Regions from separate parts of the Rossellomorea sp. y25 genome, predicted to be linked through region 3. Evidence: predicted binding sites of a transcription regulator. Region 3 holds the regulator's gene; each other region holds the start of a gene.
The links. Region 3 encodes Rex, which represses fermentation and respiration genes when NADH is low (regulators of the CRP and FNR family bind a similar motif). Its sites were predicted from a motif close to TTGTGAAATATTTCACAA; they were not measured.

Region 1 (4,076 bases), 1.1 Mb from region 3:
TTAAGAAAATATCTTGAAACCCCTTCCAAACCCCTTTTGTTTTCGATAAGATGTTATCAATTATAGAAGAATCAGTCTCTATAATGCCCAGTCAGTAAACGATTTACCACGCAGGAAGTAACATTTCATAAGGAAAGGAGCGGTACTAACGTGTATACTCAATTGAAAAACAACTCAATCTCCGAGCAGATTGAGCAGATCACACGATCCTTAGTCGCTCTGAAAAGCTATAACGGAACAACAGGCGAAAGTGAAAAAGCCCAGTATATATATGAAATGATTTCCTCATTTCCTTATTTTCAGGAGCATCCTGATCGGGTCTGGCTGCAAGAAGTCCCGAACGATCCCACAGGAAGGAAAAACGTGTTTGCCCTCGTGAAAGGAACGTCTTCGAAAACCGTATTATTCCATGCCCACTATGATACGGTAGGGACGGATGATTATGGGGCACTTCAAGATATGGCTCATGATCCCGACTTTCTTCAGAAATTCTTTATGGATTATGAAGGAGAGGAAAAGGTTAGGGAAGATGCACTTTCTGGAAACTGGCTATTTGGAAGAGGGGCCTTGGATATGCAGAGCGGGATTGCCGTCCACATAGCCAATCTTTTACACCATACGGATCAAGCAGCCCCGGAAGGAAATTTACTCTTCCTGTTTAATGGTGACGAAGAAAGTGAACATGCCGGAATGATTGCTGCTTTAAGTGATCTCTATCGTTTAAAGAAAGAGGGCTTTGATTATTTGGCAGCGATCAATACGGATTTCATTTCTCCGATCTATGACGGGGACTGTAAACGATATATTTACACAGGTGCTGCAGGGAAGCTTCTGCCAAGTTTTTATATATATGGAAGAGAAGCGCATGTAGGGGATGTGCTGACATCCATCGATCCTACTGTGATTGCTTCAAAAATCAATCTCGAAATCAATCAGAACCTGGATTATCTGGAGGATATACCTGGAGAATTCACCCTGCCGCCATCGTGCTTGTATTTCAAAGATGATAAGCATACGTATAATGTCCAAACCCCTCTTAGCGCTTCTCTTTACTTCAACTATTTTGTCTACGAGAGAACCGCCAGAGAAGTGCTCTACGATATGAAAAAGGCAGCATTAAAGGCAGTGAGTGAACTGGAAGAACGGAGCAAAAAGCAGTTTGAGCAATATCGGAGCTATCATGGTTTCCCGGAAAGGGAGTTTTCCTGGGAAGTGGAGGTGCTGACATTACGGGAGTATATCTTCTGGCTAAAGGAAAGAGGCATTGATCCGGATCCTGTCATGAAAAAGATTCTTCATGATATGGAAGGAGAAGATAGAAGAACGATTGCATATACGATGGTGGAAGCCTTACAGCACCTGGATCCCGATCGAACACCCAGAGTGATCATTTTCTTCGCACCGCCATTTTTACCTCACAACTTTGTAAATGAAGAAAATGAGTATGGCAAGAGGGTAAGAGAAGCGTTAGGAAAATGCTTAAATGATATAGCCAAAGAAACCGGCGAAGAATTTGTCATTAAACGGTTTTTCCCTTATCTAGCAGACGGCAGTTTTCTCTCTCTTCATGAAGAAGACGAGGATATCGAGGTATTCAAAAAGAACCTGCCGCTGATCGATCAGTTGTATCCTGTCCCTATCGAAATGATCAGAAAGCTGAACATCCCTTCGATTAATATAGGAGTTTATGGAAAGGATGGCCATCAGTGGACAGAGAGAGTGTATAAACCTTACACATTCTCAGTACTGCCGGAGATTATCCAGCGTGTGACGAAGGATTTATTGAAGATATGATGTGCCGAGTATAGCTGAACAAAGAGAGAGGTCATTCGCTTAGGGATGCGCCTCTCTCTTTTTATTGATTTGAAATTATTTTGTGCTCTTTTTTTACAATTATTGTAATACGGCTGGGTCAATTAAGAAAACGGCTGGATCAATTAAGAAAACGGCTGGATTTTTATCAGAATCGGCTGGATTATTGATGATTTCCGCCGGATTATCCAGAAAAACGGCCGGATTATTGGTGATTTCGGCTGGATTCGTTAGGACATCATAGAAATACCAGACCATGACCGTCACAAATCCCTTGTAAAAGTAGATTTCAAAATGAAGTATCCATATTTCCTGTTAATATAGTAGACTTTGTGGGAATATCCACTTCCGCCGCATTCAAAACTACCTGTGTTCTGGAATTGTCACAAAAAGGTCAATCCTAAAAGATGCATAAAGGGAACAAGTTTACTATAATAGAGTTATTGAATTTGTGAAGTATTTCACTAACTTTTAACTTTTGGAGTTGAGAGAAGTTATGAAAGAGCTGAATCGATTGGCTAAGCAGCAGAGATCATCCATGATGGCGCTTTACGGAACATCCCTATTAATGGGGGGAGTCGTTATTGGACAAGCTTACTTACTGGTTAGCGTTGTAGATAAAATGTTTATAGAGGAAGCTGGGTTTCAAGACATCCTCCCAATGCTGGGTGCTTTGCTTCTTATTCTAGTGGGGAGAGCGGCACTTTCTTATGTAAACGGACGAACAGGAATCAGGATGGCTTCGAAGGTAAAGGTCGACTTGAGAAAACGGCTTTTAATTAAGTGGGCAAAAAATCCACTGCAAGCATCCCTTCAAGGACAGTCTGGACAAAAGGTCAGTACGATGATGGATGCCGTTGATGGACTGGACGGGTATTACAGTCAATACGTACCCCAAAGAATTCAAACGACCATCGTCCCGTTGATTCTTTTAATCATTATTTTTACTGAGCATGTGTATACGGGTCTGATCATGGTGATAACAGCCCCATTCATTCCTTTGTTTATGGCGATTATCGGAGTCATGACAAAGAATAAATCCGAGAAGCAAATGGACAAACTGACGGCTTTTTCTGGACGATTTCTCGATACACTGCAGGGATTGACTACCTTGAAGCTGCTTGGAAGAGGGGAGCAACAAAAAGAGGGGATACGTTCTGCCAGTCTTGATTTTCGTGAAGCCACGATGGAAGTGTTAAAGACTGCCTTCTTATCTTCCTTGATGTTAGAGTTTATCTCTATGTTAAGTATTGGATTGATTGCCCTGGAAGTGGGGCTCAGATTAGTCGTCTTTGAAAGTATTTCATTCTTCACAGCTTTCTTTGTTCTCGTTCTTGCACCAGAGTTCTATCTTTCATTAAAAGAGCTGGGGCATGCCTTTCATACTGGGCGAGGTAGTGTGGGAGCCGCGAAGAAAGTCATGGAGGAGCTTGAAGAGAAGGATCAACCTGTAAGATGGGGAGAGAAGAAGTTCGAAACAAATGGGACTCCTCCAACAATTAAGCTATGTAATGTAGGGTTTTCCTACGAGGATAAGGGATTTGATCTTCGAGGCATTACGGCTGCTTTTCCTCCCAGAAGCCAAGTGGCGATCGTGGGTCAGAGTGGAGCAGGGAAAACAACCCTCCTTCATCTATTAGCCGGCCTTCTTGATCCCTCTGATGGTGACATTGTGATTGATGGACTTTCGAGATGTGAATATGGGGAAAGAGACTGGTTTGATCAATTGAGTTATATTTCACAGAGTCCTTACTTATTCTCAGGCACGATTGCCGAGAATATTGCGGTTGGCGGAAGAGAGGGCGTCACCCTGGAAGAGATCGAATACGCTGCTGAAAAAGCGGGAATCTCACAAATGATTGCAGGCCTCGATAAAGGATATGAGACCCCGATTGGTGAAGCAGGGAGAGGGCTTTCTGGTGGAGAAAAGCAGCGTATGGCCATAGCCAGGGCCTTTCTTAAAAAACCGTCTCTTATTCTCTTCGACGAACCAACAACGGGATTGGATCTTCAAACGGAGAGGATCCTACAATCATCCATACAGGAATTATCAAAGAATTCAACGGTGATTACAGTAGCTCACCGTCTTCATACGATTCGAGAAGCGGATCTAATCCTATTTTTAGAAAATGGGAAATTAGCGGGCATAGGAAATCATGAGGAATTAATGAAGTCTACTTCTCACTATCGTGATATGGTGACTGCACAACAAGGAGTGAAGCTTTAGATGAAGGAGTTAGGGTTTGTCGTAAAGCTGATGATGA
Region 2 (4,076 bases), 1.5 Mb from region 3:
GTTCCCATCGTTGGATTCGTTACACTCGTTTCTATCGTAATAAACGGTTTTAAAATATAAGGTAAATGGGATGCACCGTAGCCAAAGAAAGCAAAGAAGAATTGCAGCATAACCAAAATAAAGGCAGTTCCAAAATTCTTTCGCAGGTAGATTAAAAATGATGCACCGAAGAAGCATAGAAGGGATAATCCAAACATCCACCAAATATCAATTGCCTTCGTAAAATGCTCTGCATTATGCTCTCTTAAAGACACGAACACTAATAAGCTTGCCAGAATGGTCGGTGGACTCCAAAACAGAGAAAACTTCCTTAATTCTTCCCTGGAATCCATATCTCCTGCACGGTTTGCATAATAGGTTAGAAAAGTTGCACTTATAAATAATACCGACACAATGGAGAGAGCCACCACACTCCACGAATAAGGGCTGGTAAAAAGCTCCTTGGCCAGGAAGATGACCTTATCTCCCTGTTCCTCCAGAAATCCACCTTCTGAAATCGTTAAAGCCGTTGATAAGGAAGCAGGAATTAATAGACCGGTTGCTCCATATAAAAACAGATACACGATATTATCCTTTGAGCCGTAATTTCCGAATGCATAGAAGCTTCCTCTTATAGCCAGCAATATGATGGCGATACTTCCCGGAAGTAATAAAGCCGTTCCATAATAATATGCTGCGTCGGGAAAGAACCCTACAAGCCCCACAAAGAAGAAGACGAAAAAGACGTTGGTTACTTCCCATACCGGTGAAAGGTATCGACTAATCAACACGTTTAACGTATGCTCCTTGCCCTTCATTCTCCCGTAAAAGGCAAAGAAGCCAGCCCCGAAATCAATTGAAGCCACAATAAGGTACCCATAAAGGAATAACCACAATACGGTAATCCCTACTACTTCCAAACTCATACCCATTCCTCCCTTAAAGCTTAAGCCCCTTCTTCACAAAAAATGAAAAGAAGGAGCAATTTTATTTCTAATTAACTCGCTTTCTTAGGAAAACGTTGTTCTAATTCCGCCTCTGCAGGCTTATTTTTAAACATTTTGATTAATACAACCACACATAGCACACCCAGGAGGATATAAAGGCCAACAAACAATGCAAACGTCAAGCCTACTCCATCGGCTTTCGTTGCCGCATCTGCCACTTTCATATACCCTCTCATAATCCATGGCTGTCGACCAACCTCGGCGTAAATCCAGCCAAATTCAATCGCCAGCATCGCAAGTGGTCCACTTGCTACAATTCCCCATAGAAGCGGCTTATTCCATTCATTCCGCTTCTTCCACTTCCAGAACAGAATAAATGCCGCAGAAATAAAGATACTGTAAAACCCAATTGATACCATCAGGTCAAACATATAGTGGACCCATAAAGGCGGCCGCTCATCTTCAGGAAATTCATTCAGACCAATAACCTCTGTTTCAAAAGAACTCCCTGCCAGAAAACTTAAGAATCCAGGTAAGCGGATCTCATTATGGACCTCATTATTTTCATCCAGTGTTCCAAATACGATAAGATCCGCATTCTCTTCCGTTTCAAAGTGCCATTCTGCTGCGGCGAGCTTCTCAGGCTGATACTCGGCTAGGAATTTAGCTGATAAATCCCCTGCCAATGCAGTCGCAAAAGCGAAAATCAAAGCAGAAACCATCGTTAAACGCAGGGCTTTCTTATGATACTCCCCGCCTCTCTTACGAAGAATCGCAAATGCCGTAATCGCCGCCAACACCAAAGCCGATGTTAGATAGGCAGTCGTCAATACGTGAAACACTTTCGTAGGCGTGGCCGGATTCAGCATCGCAGCAATCGGATCGATATTAATGGCTTTCCCATTCTCTAATTCAAATCCTTGAGGAGTGTTCATAAACGCATTCACCGTCGTAATGAAAAGTGCAGAAGCCGAAGAACCAATCATAACCGGAATCGTCAACAGCCAATGGATCCACTTATTCTTAAAACGGTCCCAAGTATAAAGATAGATTCCTAAAAAGATAGCCTCAAAGAAAAACGCAAAAGTTTCCATAAATAATGGCAGTGCAATCACCTGTCCGGCGACCTGCATAAATGAAGGCCACAATAAGGAAAGCTGCAACCCTATCGCTGTACCCGTTACAACCCCCACCGCAACCGTAATCGTAAAACCTCTTGCCCACCTTCTTGCAAGCAAAAGATAATGGGGATCATTTCGTTTGATACCCATAAACTCCGCAATGGCAATCATAATCGGTACCCCTACCCCAATCGTCGCAAAAATAATATGGAATGCAAGGGTTGTCGAAGTGAGCATTCTACTCAAAATCACACCATCTAAAACCATTCTATACTCCCCCTACTGATCTACTTACAATCGTAAACAACTGTTTTCTACTGTTTATCACATATTGTTCATTATAAAACCTGATAATGAGTTTGTGATGTGTTGAACATGAATATTTTGTGACGTTTTTCACAAACATTTATTTATCTTTTATTTTAGGGGTTTTTAGAGTAATTGGCAATGATGTTGCTTGGAGGGATGGGGCTTGTTTTTCGAGAAAGTATTGTACACCGACCCGACCCTATCCCACCACACCCCTCCTTCCATAAACAAAAGAAAAGAACCCCTCACACACCAGTGCAGGGGTCCATCCTTTCTTACATCGCATCCAACATTCTGAACTGTGATTTAACCAGCTCATAATAATCACCCTGTTGCTCCATCAGCTCATCGTGGTTGCCGGATTCTTTGATTCTTCCATTTTCCAGGACAAAGATATTGTCCGATTCACGGATCGTAGATAGGCGGTGAGCGATGATGATTGCGGTACGACCGTTCAGTAGACGTTTCAATGCTTTTTGAATTTTGACTTCTGTTTCTGTATCTATGGATGCTGTCGCTTCATCCAATATGATGATTCGAGGGTTCGCCAATAGTGCTCGGGCGAATGACAGTAATTGTCTTTCACCAACGGATAAAACATTACCCCGTTCTTCCACTTCGGTCTCGTATCCATTGGAAAGCTTCTCGATGAACTCATTGGCTCCGATTGCTTCGGCGGCATTCTTAACCTCTTCGTCCTTTGCATCAGGGCGCCCGAATCGGATGTTATCCATGATGGTTCCCGAGAAGATGAATGTATCCTGCAGGACGATGCTGATTTGACTTCGTAAGCTTGAAACCGATGCATCCCTCAGGTTTACCCCATCAATTTTCACTTCACCATTCGTCGGATCGTAAAAACGGCTGATCAGGTTGGCGATCGTAGTTTTACCAGATCCAGTATGGCCGACTAACGCGACGGTCTGGCCTGCTTTCATTTCAAGGTTGATGTTTTGGAGTGCTTTTCGTTTGTCATCGTAGGAAAATTCTACATTCTCAAACTGTATTCTTCCTTTGATGTCAGTCAGGTTCACTGCATTCGTTTTTTCATTTACAATCGGTTGTTCATCGAGGAATTCGAAGATACGCTCGGATGAAGCCATACCGATCAGTAGTTGATTGTAAACTTGGCCGAGCCTTGAAATGGGTTCCCAGAACATCCCCAGATAGAAGGCGAATGAAACAAATTCTCCCAGTTCCAGTGAGCCGCCTTGAATGAGATGGGCACCGTACCATATGAGGACCGCTGTCCCAATGGCGTTTGTCAGTTCTACTAGCGGGCGGAACATGGCATTTTTCTTTGTGGCTGTTCTCCAGCTATCGAAGTTTTCCGTGTTTACCCCATCGAAGAAGGCCATGTTTTCTTTTTCTTGAGTGAATGATTGAGTAACACGGATCCCTTGAATGCTTTCATTCAGATGGGAATTCAGCTTCGATTGCTTGAGTCGTACCATTTGCCAGGATCTGCGGATGTTTTTTCGTAAGCTGGTTGAGATAAAAAACATGATTGGCAGAATGACCATGACGGCAAGTGTTAACTCAGGACTTAACGTAAAGAGAATGACGATGATTCCAATGAGCAGGATGATATCCATTAAGAGATTAATAACTCCGTTTGTAAATAGTTCCTGAAGGGAGTTAATGTCATTCATGATCCGAACCAGGATGGAACCGGCTGACCTCTGATCAAAGAAGCGATGGGATAGCCATTGAACATGGC
Region 3 (4,076 bases):
TGATCTTTTGATCAATCCTTATTTATATCCTCGAACTGTTCCATTTCAAGCTTTTGTTCTGCTTCTAAAACCTTCTTATATCCGATCTTAGAGATCCAAATGCTGATTTCATAAAGAAGGAGCAAAGGAACGGTTACCATTAAATGCGAGACGATGTCCGGCGGTGTGATGAAAGCGGCTATGACTAACAATATGAAGTAAGCCACTTTTCTCATTTGTGCCAATAACATCGGAGTAATAATCCCCAAACGTGTCAGAAACAGCATAATAACCGGCAGTTGAAATAGAAATCCAAATGGGATGGTTATTTGAAACAGGAAATGAAAGTATTCATTAATTCCAATCACTTGCTGGATATTCAGATTGGTTGATAAACCCATCATGAATTTCACGACATATGGAAACAAAATAAAATATGAAAATGACAATCCACCTAAGAAAAGAAGGACAGAAATAGGTATGTAACTGAGCGTTACCTTTCTCTCTTTCTCATATAAGCCTGGACTCACGAACGACCATACTTGAAATAGAATGATGGGTGATGTCATGATGATCGCAATAAACATGATCATTTCCATATAGATTTTGAGAGGGTCTGTAATCCGAAAGGCGTTCATGGTTAATTCTTTCGCTTCATCCGCGTGCTGCAAATATCGAATCAACGGCTCCGCAAGAAAAAAGCTTACAATTACCGCTAACAAGAAGAAAACGACTACAAACATGAGTCGTTTTTGCAATTCTCCTATATGTTCATAGACTGTCATGTCTCTTTGACTTTGACTCATGGCGTTCATCCTACCCTACTTAGCTTTTTTACTATTATCGTCCTCATCATCTGCTAAGCCCTTTGTTGCATTCTTAAACTCACGTAATGTATTCCCAGCTGCTTTTCCTAACTCAGGCAATTTCTTTGGTCCAAATATCAGTAAAGCAACAACCGTTATCAATACGATACTACCTGCACCTAACATAATGAGACACCTCCTCTTTTACCATTCTATCATAACGTAAATACGAATCATTTTCTATTCGGATATGATTCCATCTTGTGACATTTCCGTGTCATCCCCTGAATAATGCTTTAAGAAGTAGACCAGTGACTGAAGTTCAACTGCCAAATCAATATGATGGACGCGGATATGGTCCGGCACCGTCAATCTCGCAGGAGTGAAATTCAGGATCCCCTTAATATTAGAAGAAACCAATCGGTCTGTGATATTTTGAGCAGAAGATGCCGGAACTGTCAGAATGGCCACCTCAATATCATGCCCCTCAAGACTCTCTTCTAAATCATTTAAATGAAAAACGGGTACATCGCTGATTTGTGTCCCAACCTTTTTTTCATCCACTTCAAAAGCCATTTCAATCTTTGTATTATTATTCTTTATAAAATTATAATGAAGAAAAGCTGTACCGAGATTCCCTACACCTATCAGCACAACCTTCGTAATGGCATCCTGATCCAATGTCTTACGGAAAAAGGATAGAAGGTAATTGACATTATATCCATATCCCTTTTTACCCAACGCGCCAAAATAAGAAAAATCTCTGCGTATCGTGGCAGAATCAACCTTCACCGCTTCACTCAATTCTTTCGATGAAACCCTCTGCTTTCCCGATGAGTACAGATTCTTGATAAAGCGATAATATAGCGGAAGGCGCTTAGCCGTTGCCTGTGGAATTTTCGTTGTATCCTGGTTCATATTGTATTCCCCCACATCTATTCAAAACCTCTGATACCGCTTCCAAAATAGAAAGCAGACAGAATTTAAAACTCTACTACCCATCATACACTATATTTTATCCTAAGTGTACGAAGATTAATAGTCGATTTATTGCCGTTCCCCTCCCAAATACGGTACACTAGCACTATGAAATAGAGGTGAAACGTCATGATTCTATTACAAGTGAATCAACTAACGAAAAACTTTGGTGCCGATAATATCCTATCAAATATTAAGCTTGAAATACAGACAAGAGATCGCGTGGCTCTCGTCGGACGCAACGGGGCAGGAAAATCGACTCTTTTAAAAATAATTGCAGGTCATCTCTCTTATGATTCAGGAGATATCACGAAGCCAAAAGGGGTCTCCATTGGATACCTCGCGCAAAATACAGGCTTGGAATCTGAGCTTTCCATTTGGTCAGAAATGCTGACCGTATTCGAAGAATTACAAACTCAAGAAAAACAATTAAGAAAACTTGAGAAACAAATGGCCGATCCTTCTGTTTATGAGCAAGAAGATTTATACCAACGCGTATTAAAGGAATATGATGAACTTCAAGTACGTTTTAAAGATTCCGGCGGCTATCAATATGAAGCAGATATTCGTTCAGTCCTGCATGGATTGAACTTTGCCGACTTTGATTATGAAACGAAGATCTCTACTTTAAGCGGTGGCCAGAAAACCCGTCTGGCTCTTGGTAAGCTTCTATTGACCAAGCCTGACATCCTCATTCTGGATGAGCCTACCAACCATCTTGATATTGAGACTTTGTCGTGGCTTGAGACGTACCTTCAAAGCTATGAAGGAGCTGTCTTGATCGTTTCCCATGACCGCTACTTCTTGGATAGCGTCGTCAATCAAGTGTATGAAATTTCACGAAATCGAAGCAAAAAATACCTGGGTAACTACAGTAAATACCTTGAACAAAAAGCAGAAGACTACGAAAAGGATCTCAAGATGTTCGAGCGCCAGCAACAGGAGGTCGCGAAACTGGAAGACTTTATCCAGCGAAATATAGCCCGGGCTTCTACTACCAAGATGGCCCAAAGCCGCAGAAAAAAATTAGAACGAATGGATATAATGGACAGACCTCTGGGTGATGAGAAATCCGCCAACTTTGCTTTTCAAATTGATCGTCCAAGCGGAAATGATGTTCTTCACGTCCAAGATCTTACCATCGGATATGGAAAAGGCGAAAGAATTTCATCTCACATCGACTTCGCTGTTAAAAAAGGCGACAGCATCGCCCTTGTAGGTCCTAACGGTATTGGTAAGTCCACCCTATTGAAAACATTAGTGAATAAACTCCAACCACTTGACGGAGCAATTAAATTTGGATCAAATGTTTCGATTAGTTACTATGATCAAGAACAAGCTGAACTGTCTTCCAATAAGACCGTCTTAAACGAACTGTGGGACGAGTACCCAATGAAGATGGAAAAAGAAATCCGAACCGTACTCGGAAACTTCTTATTCTCAGGGGAAGATGTCTTAAAGCCGGTTTCAACACTTAGTGGCGGAGAGAAAGCCCGACTGGCACTGTCCAAGCTTATGATGGAAAAAGGGAATGTCCTCATCCTGGACGAGCCGACAAACCATCTTGACTTGGACAGTAAAGAAGTGTTGGAGAATGCCTTGATTGACTATCCAGGAACGATTCTCTTTGTGTCCCATGATCGTTATTTCATCAATCGCATCGCCACAAAGGTTGTTGAACTTTCCAGAAAGGGTTCAACAGAATATCTTGGCGATTATGATTATTATGTAGAGAAATTGCAACAGCAGGAAGAACTGGCCGCACTCGAGCGGATGGAACAAGGAGAGCCTGTTTCACAAGTCACTACTCAAAAGCAATCTCATAAAATCGATAAAGAAGCAAAAAAACTTGAGCGTCAACGAAAACGAAGAGTTGAAGAAATTGAAAACAAAATGGAAACTCTGGAAGAAAACATTCAAGAAAAAGAAGACCTCCTTTGCGACCCGGAGATCTTCCAAGATCATGAAAAAGTCCAAGACATCAATGAAGCACTGACAAAAGAAAAAGAAGAGCTTGAATCTCTATTGGAAGAATGGACAGAACTTGAAGAACTTCTTCAAGGAGAACAATAATCCACAGGGTTGGGGATAAGTATTCGATTAACTTGCTCCCCACCCTTTTCTTATTCCACATTATTATCCACATTCAAAATCCTAAACAATCGTTATTCACACAACTTTTCCACATTATCCACATTCAAACTCTTGGTTATCCACAGTCCATTCCAGAAAATAGGCTATTTATCCCAGGTCTTTTTCACATAGTGTACACAACTTATACAAAGTTATTAACAAATTATCCACAACCTGTTG
Region 4 (4,076 bases), 1.1 Mb from region 3:
TAATATTACCATGTGTTCCAATCACAACGTTTTTCCCATTATATTCTTCAATGATCTTAAATATCCCTTGTACGCCCCTTTTTTGAGCAGTGAGATTCGACTCTCCGCCTTCCAAGGAAAAAGCAGGATCCTCCCACACCATTGAGATTGCCTCTTCAAAGTTTTGAACAGGTTTTCCAGAGAGAGTTCTTTCTCTCAATTCTTCATATAAATTGATTCCCTTCCCAATATGGCGGGCTGTCCCTTCAACGGTTTCCACCGCCCTTTTATATGGACTGGAACATACTGCATCAATCTTTTCCTTCTTTAATAATTCCGTTACATTCTCAGCACCCACCTTACCTTTCTCAGAAAGGGGTCTGGTTAATTCCTCGGGGGTATATTTTGAGTGAGCATGCCTCACCAGATACAGTTGAGTCATTGCCAACTTCAATCACTCCTTTTTACTTTCCAACCACAAAAAAGAGCTGTCATGGAGAACAGCTACTCTTATTTCCACACAACGTCCAATTGACTAGCATAAAATGTTATCGCCTTTTTATAAGGTTCGATGGTGGATTCTTGTGACGATTCTCCAATACATGTCAGCAGTAGCTCCATTGCTTGACTATGTTCGTTCAAATTATAGAGGGTCATGGAATAAAAGACCGTCAACGCTTTATTTTCAGGAAATCGTCCGATTGCTTTCTCGAACACGGTTTTGCTTTTATCATACTCTCCCAATGTCCGATATGTACTCCCTAATCCAAGATAGGCGCCTTGTAAATCTTTATCATCCAGTCCCAATTGAATCGAACTTTCGTAATAAGGAACGGCTTCGCTTTCGAGTCCCATTGCGTCATGGCTCCATGCACATTGGTAATGCAGAAAACCATTATCTGGTTCTTCCCCAATCAATCGCTTCCACCTTTCAATGGAAGCTGCGTATTCTCCCGACTCTCTCAGTTCAATGGCTTCTTCTATTTTTCTATTCATTTTAAAGTCTCCCATTCACTCTGGAATGAACTCCATCAGCCAGGAATCATGATGTTCGCCTTCATGAAGCTCATGCTCCCGTAGTATTCTCGCTTTACTATATCCACATTTCTCATAGCAGCGGATCGCTCTGGTGTTCCAAGTCATGGGATCCACCACGAGGCGGTGGACCCCCTCTTTCTTGAGCAAGTACTCTACTACAGCTCGAATGAGTTCCGTCCCTAAACCCCTGTTCCAATATGCCGCTTCTCCGATGAATTGATCCGTACCATAAATCACTTCATCTAAATTCGTGTAACCATACCGGATCATCGTTTCTTCATCAAGCTGATAATACTGGAGATAACCGATTTCACTCCCCTCATACTCAACCAGACAACCTGAGACGGCCCTCTCTGCAAGGAATTTCTCCTCCACCATCTGAAGAGTGAAGGGACGGTCCCTCCCTTCATAAAACTCCAGTACCTCCGGATCCTGCAACCACCTTGCCAACGTGTATTTATCCCCCTCCACTAAAGGACGGATAAATAAATCCCCACTCCTGACATTCATACACACACCTCCCATAGCTCTCCTCTTCCTCTATACATTCATCACTCACCAGAAAAAACCCTTTTTTTATTTGAGGGACGGGCATAGGTACGTTTCTCTGTATGACAAGTTTGTGAATTAATTCACATTTATGTATGTTATGCTATATTTCAGAGTAGAATATCAATGTGTTTCGTGTTATCATTTGGTTGTGAATTACTTCACAATATCTCCGCTCATATTCTGAAAGCTTTATTACTTTCTCTTAATCTCACCATTGTTAGATTCATGTGACCAATTTTTTTTACAAATAATTAGTGAATAGGTGATGACGTATGACAATCAAATGCACAAACAAAGTAGCTTTAATCGGTACAGGATTTGTAGGTTCAAGTTATGCCTTTGCTCTCCTCAATCAAGGAATCGCACATGAACTTGTGATGATTGATTTGAATAAGGAGAAAGCTGACGGAGACGCACGTGATTTAAACCATGGTCTTGCTTTCGCTTCTCCTATGAAAATATCTGCAGGAGATTACAGTGATTGTAAGGATGCTGACCTGGTCGTGATTACGGCAGGAGCTAACCAGCAGCCAGGCGAAACCCGTCTGGATCTGGTGGAAAAGAATGTGAAAATCTTCAAAAATATTGTAGACTCTGTCATGAATAGTGGATTCAACGGCATTTTCCTTGTGGCGACGAACCCTGTCGACATCTTAACGTATGCAACGTGGAAATTTTCCGGACTGCCGAAAGAAAGAGTCATCGGATCAGGAACGATTCTCGACACAGCCAGACTTCGTTACTTAGTCGGCGAGCACTTTGATATTGATACACGGAATATTCACGCCTATATTATGGGAGAACACGGAGACACGGAATTTCCCGTTTGGAGCCACACAACTGTAGGAGCAAGTCATTTAAGTGAGTTGATTGACCTCCACCAGGATGACGTCCAGAAACAGCTTGATGATATATTCGTTAATGTAAGAGATGCAGCCTATCACATCATTGAACGGAAAGGCGCAACCTATTATGGTATTGCCATGGGTCTTGCCAGGATTACCAAAGCGGTCTTTAACAATGAAAATAGCATTTTAACCGTTTCTGCCCTCCTTGAAGGGGAGTATCATCAGGACGATATCTACATCGGTGTTCCTGCGATTATTAATCGTGAGGGCATCAGAAAAGTCGTCGAGCTTCCATTAAATGATAAAGAAAAAGCTCAATTCGCCCACTCTGCAGAAACACTCAAACATGTGATGAAAAAAGCGATGGAGACTTGATCCATTCCCTTCGCTAACTTAATAGACACGCACGCCCACCCAACCTCCTCATAAGATAAAGAGAATTCTTTATGAGGAGGTTCTTCTATGTACGATCACAGACAATTATTCCCTGGATTTCCTGGCGGCGGAGGCGGCGGCTTTCCCGGATTCCCTGGAGGTGGCCAAGGATCAGGGGGCGGCGGCTTTGGCATCCCAGGTTTTCCTGGTGGAGGACAAGGCGCACCAAGCTCACCACCACCTACTGGCGGGCAAGGCGGACAAAATCAACCACCACCCGGACCACCACCGAACTTCCAACCGCAAAAAACGGTGATGCAAGGAACACAAGGTGGACCAAGTGTTTTTGCAGTAGACCCAGGTGCCATCAGAAGATGTTTATTCCGTTACACGTATATTTGGTTAAGAAGGGATGCTTTCTGGTTCTATCCTGTCTTTGTTGGACGCCGTTCCATTGCCGGATGGAGATGGATTGGATTCACATGGGTATACTTCGGCATCGACTTGGATAAAATTGAATCCTTTACGTGCGTGTAGGACTGCTCATGTATTCATATCCATACTATAGGACCGGCAACACCAAGGGGACGATTACTGTAACAGGTGAGCATACCCTTTATATCGATCCTGATCAAGCCATTGTCTCTGTCGGTGTTGTCACTAAAGATGAAGAGCTTGAAGCGGCCCAAAACCAGAACCAGCAACAATCGAGTCAAGTCGTTCAATCACTATTAAACAACGGAGTGTCACAAAAGGATATCCAGACCTCCACCTATCAAGTGTTCCCACAGTACAACTATGAGGACGGAAAGCAAATTTTCACAGGATATGAGGTTCGCCAAGTATTCCGAGTTACCATTCAGAACATTGAAAAAGTCGGTACGATTATTGATGATGCCATTAAGAGCGGTGCGAATCGTGTAGAAAACATTTCATTTGTCAATTCCAACCCCATCGAATCCTATCAGCAGGCCCTTGCTATGGCATATCAAAAGGCGTATCAAAAAGCACTCACATTATCCAGCCAATCGGGGCAGCAGCTCGATCCCCAGCCAAAGTCCATCACAGAGCAATCAAGCCCAATCGTCACCCCCTTTATGACCACCGGGTTTGTAAAAGCCGCTGAAGAGAGTGCAGCCGTCCAACCAGGACAAATCGCCGTCACAGCCATCTTGACAGTAGAATACCAAACCCGATAAACGACAAACTGCCAAAACAATTCAGTACTTTGGCAGTTTGAATAACGTTTTAGAGGGACGGACCTCCAGGTTTGGTGGTTTATGC

Region 1: a site for Rex is predicted at 2,262-2,279, ahead of cydD (thiol reductant ABC exporter subunit CydD). Genes of this name have one in related genera too.
Region 2: a site for Rex is predicted at 2,432-2,449, ahead of AAEM60_RS09045 (cytochrome ubiquinol oxidase subunit I). Genes of this name have one in related genera too.
Region 4: a site for Rex is predicted at 1,716-1,733, ahead of AAEM60_RS07000 (L-lactate dehydrogenase). Genes of this name have one in related genera too.

The regions. Positions count from the first base shown of each region.
Region 1 covers NZ_CP145886.1:1,410,422-1,414,497, forward strand. The annotation lists gene AAEM60_RS07025 (M20/M25/M40 family metallo-hydrolase) at 151-1,794, shown strand; gene AAEM60_RS07030 (hypothetical protein) at 1,894-2,070, opposite strand; gene cydD (thiol reductant ABC exporter subunit CydD) at 2,309-4,039, shown strand; gene cydC (thiol reductant ABC exporter subunit CydC) at 4,040-4,076, shown strand, end outside.
Region 2 covers NZ_CP145886.1:1,810,128-1,814,203, reverse strand. The annotation lists gene AAEM60_RS09050 (cytochrome d ubiquinol oxidase subunit II) at 1-905, opposite strand, end outside; gene AAEM60_RS09045 (cytochrome ubiquinol oxidase subunit I) at 977-2,314, opposite strand; gene AAEM60_RS09040 (ABC transporter ATP-binding protein) at 2,632-4,076, opposite strand, start outside.
Region 3 covers NZ_CP145886.1:265,322-269,397, reverse strand. The annotation lists gene tatC (twin-arginine translocase subunit TatC) at 12-785, opposite strand; gene AAEM60_RS01510 (twin-arginine translocase TatA/TatE family subunit) at 801-971, opposite strand; gene AAEM60_RS01505 (redox-sensing transcriptional repressor Rex) at 1,026-1,703, opposite strand; gene AAEM60_RS01500 (ABC-F family ATP-binding cassette domain-containing protein) at 1,893-3,836, shown strand.
Region 4 covers NZ_CP145886.1:1,404,754-1,408,829, reverse strand. The annotation lists gene AAEM60_RS07015 (histidine phosphatase family protein) at 1-421, opposite strand, end outside; gene AAEM60_RS07010 (tetratricopeptide repeat protein) at 490-975, opposite strand; gene AAEM60_RS07005 (GNAT family N-acetyltransferase) at 991-1,527, opposite strand; gene AAEM60_RS07000 (L-lactate dehydrogenase) at 1,842-2,792, shown strand; gene AAEM60_RS06995 (hypothetical protein) at 2,880-3,329, shown strand; gene AAEM60_RS06990 (SIMPL domain-containing protein) at 3,338-3,991, shown strand.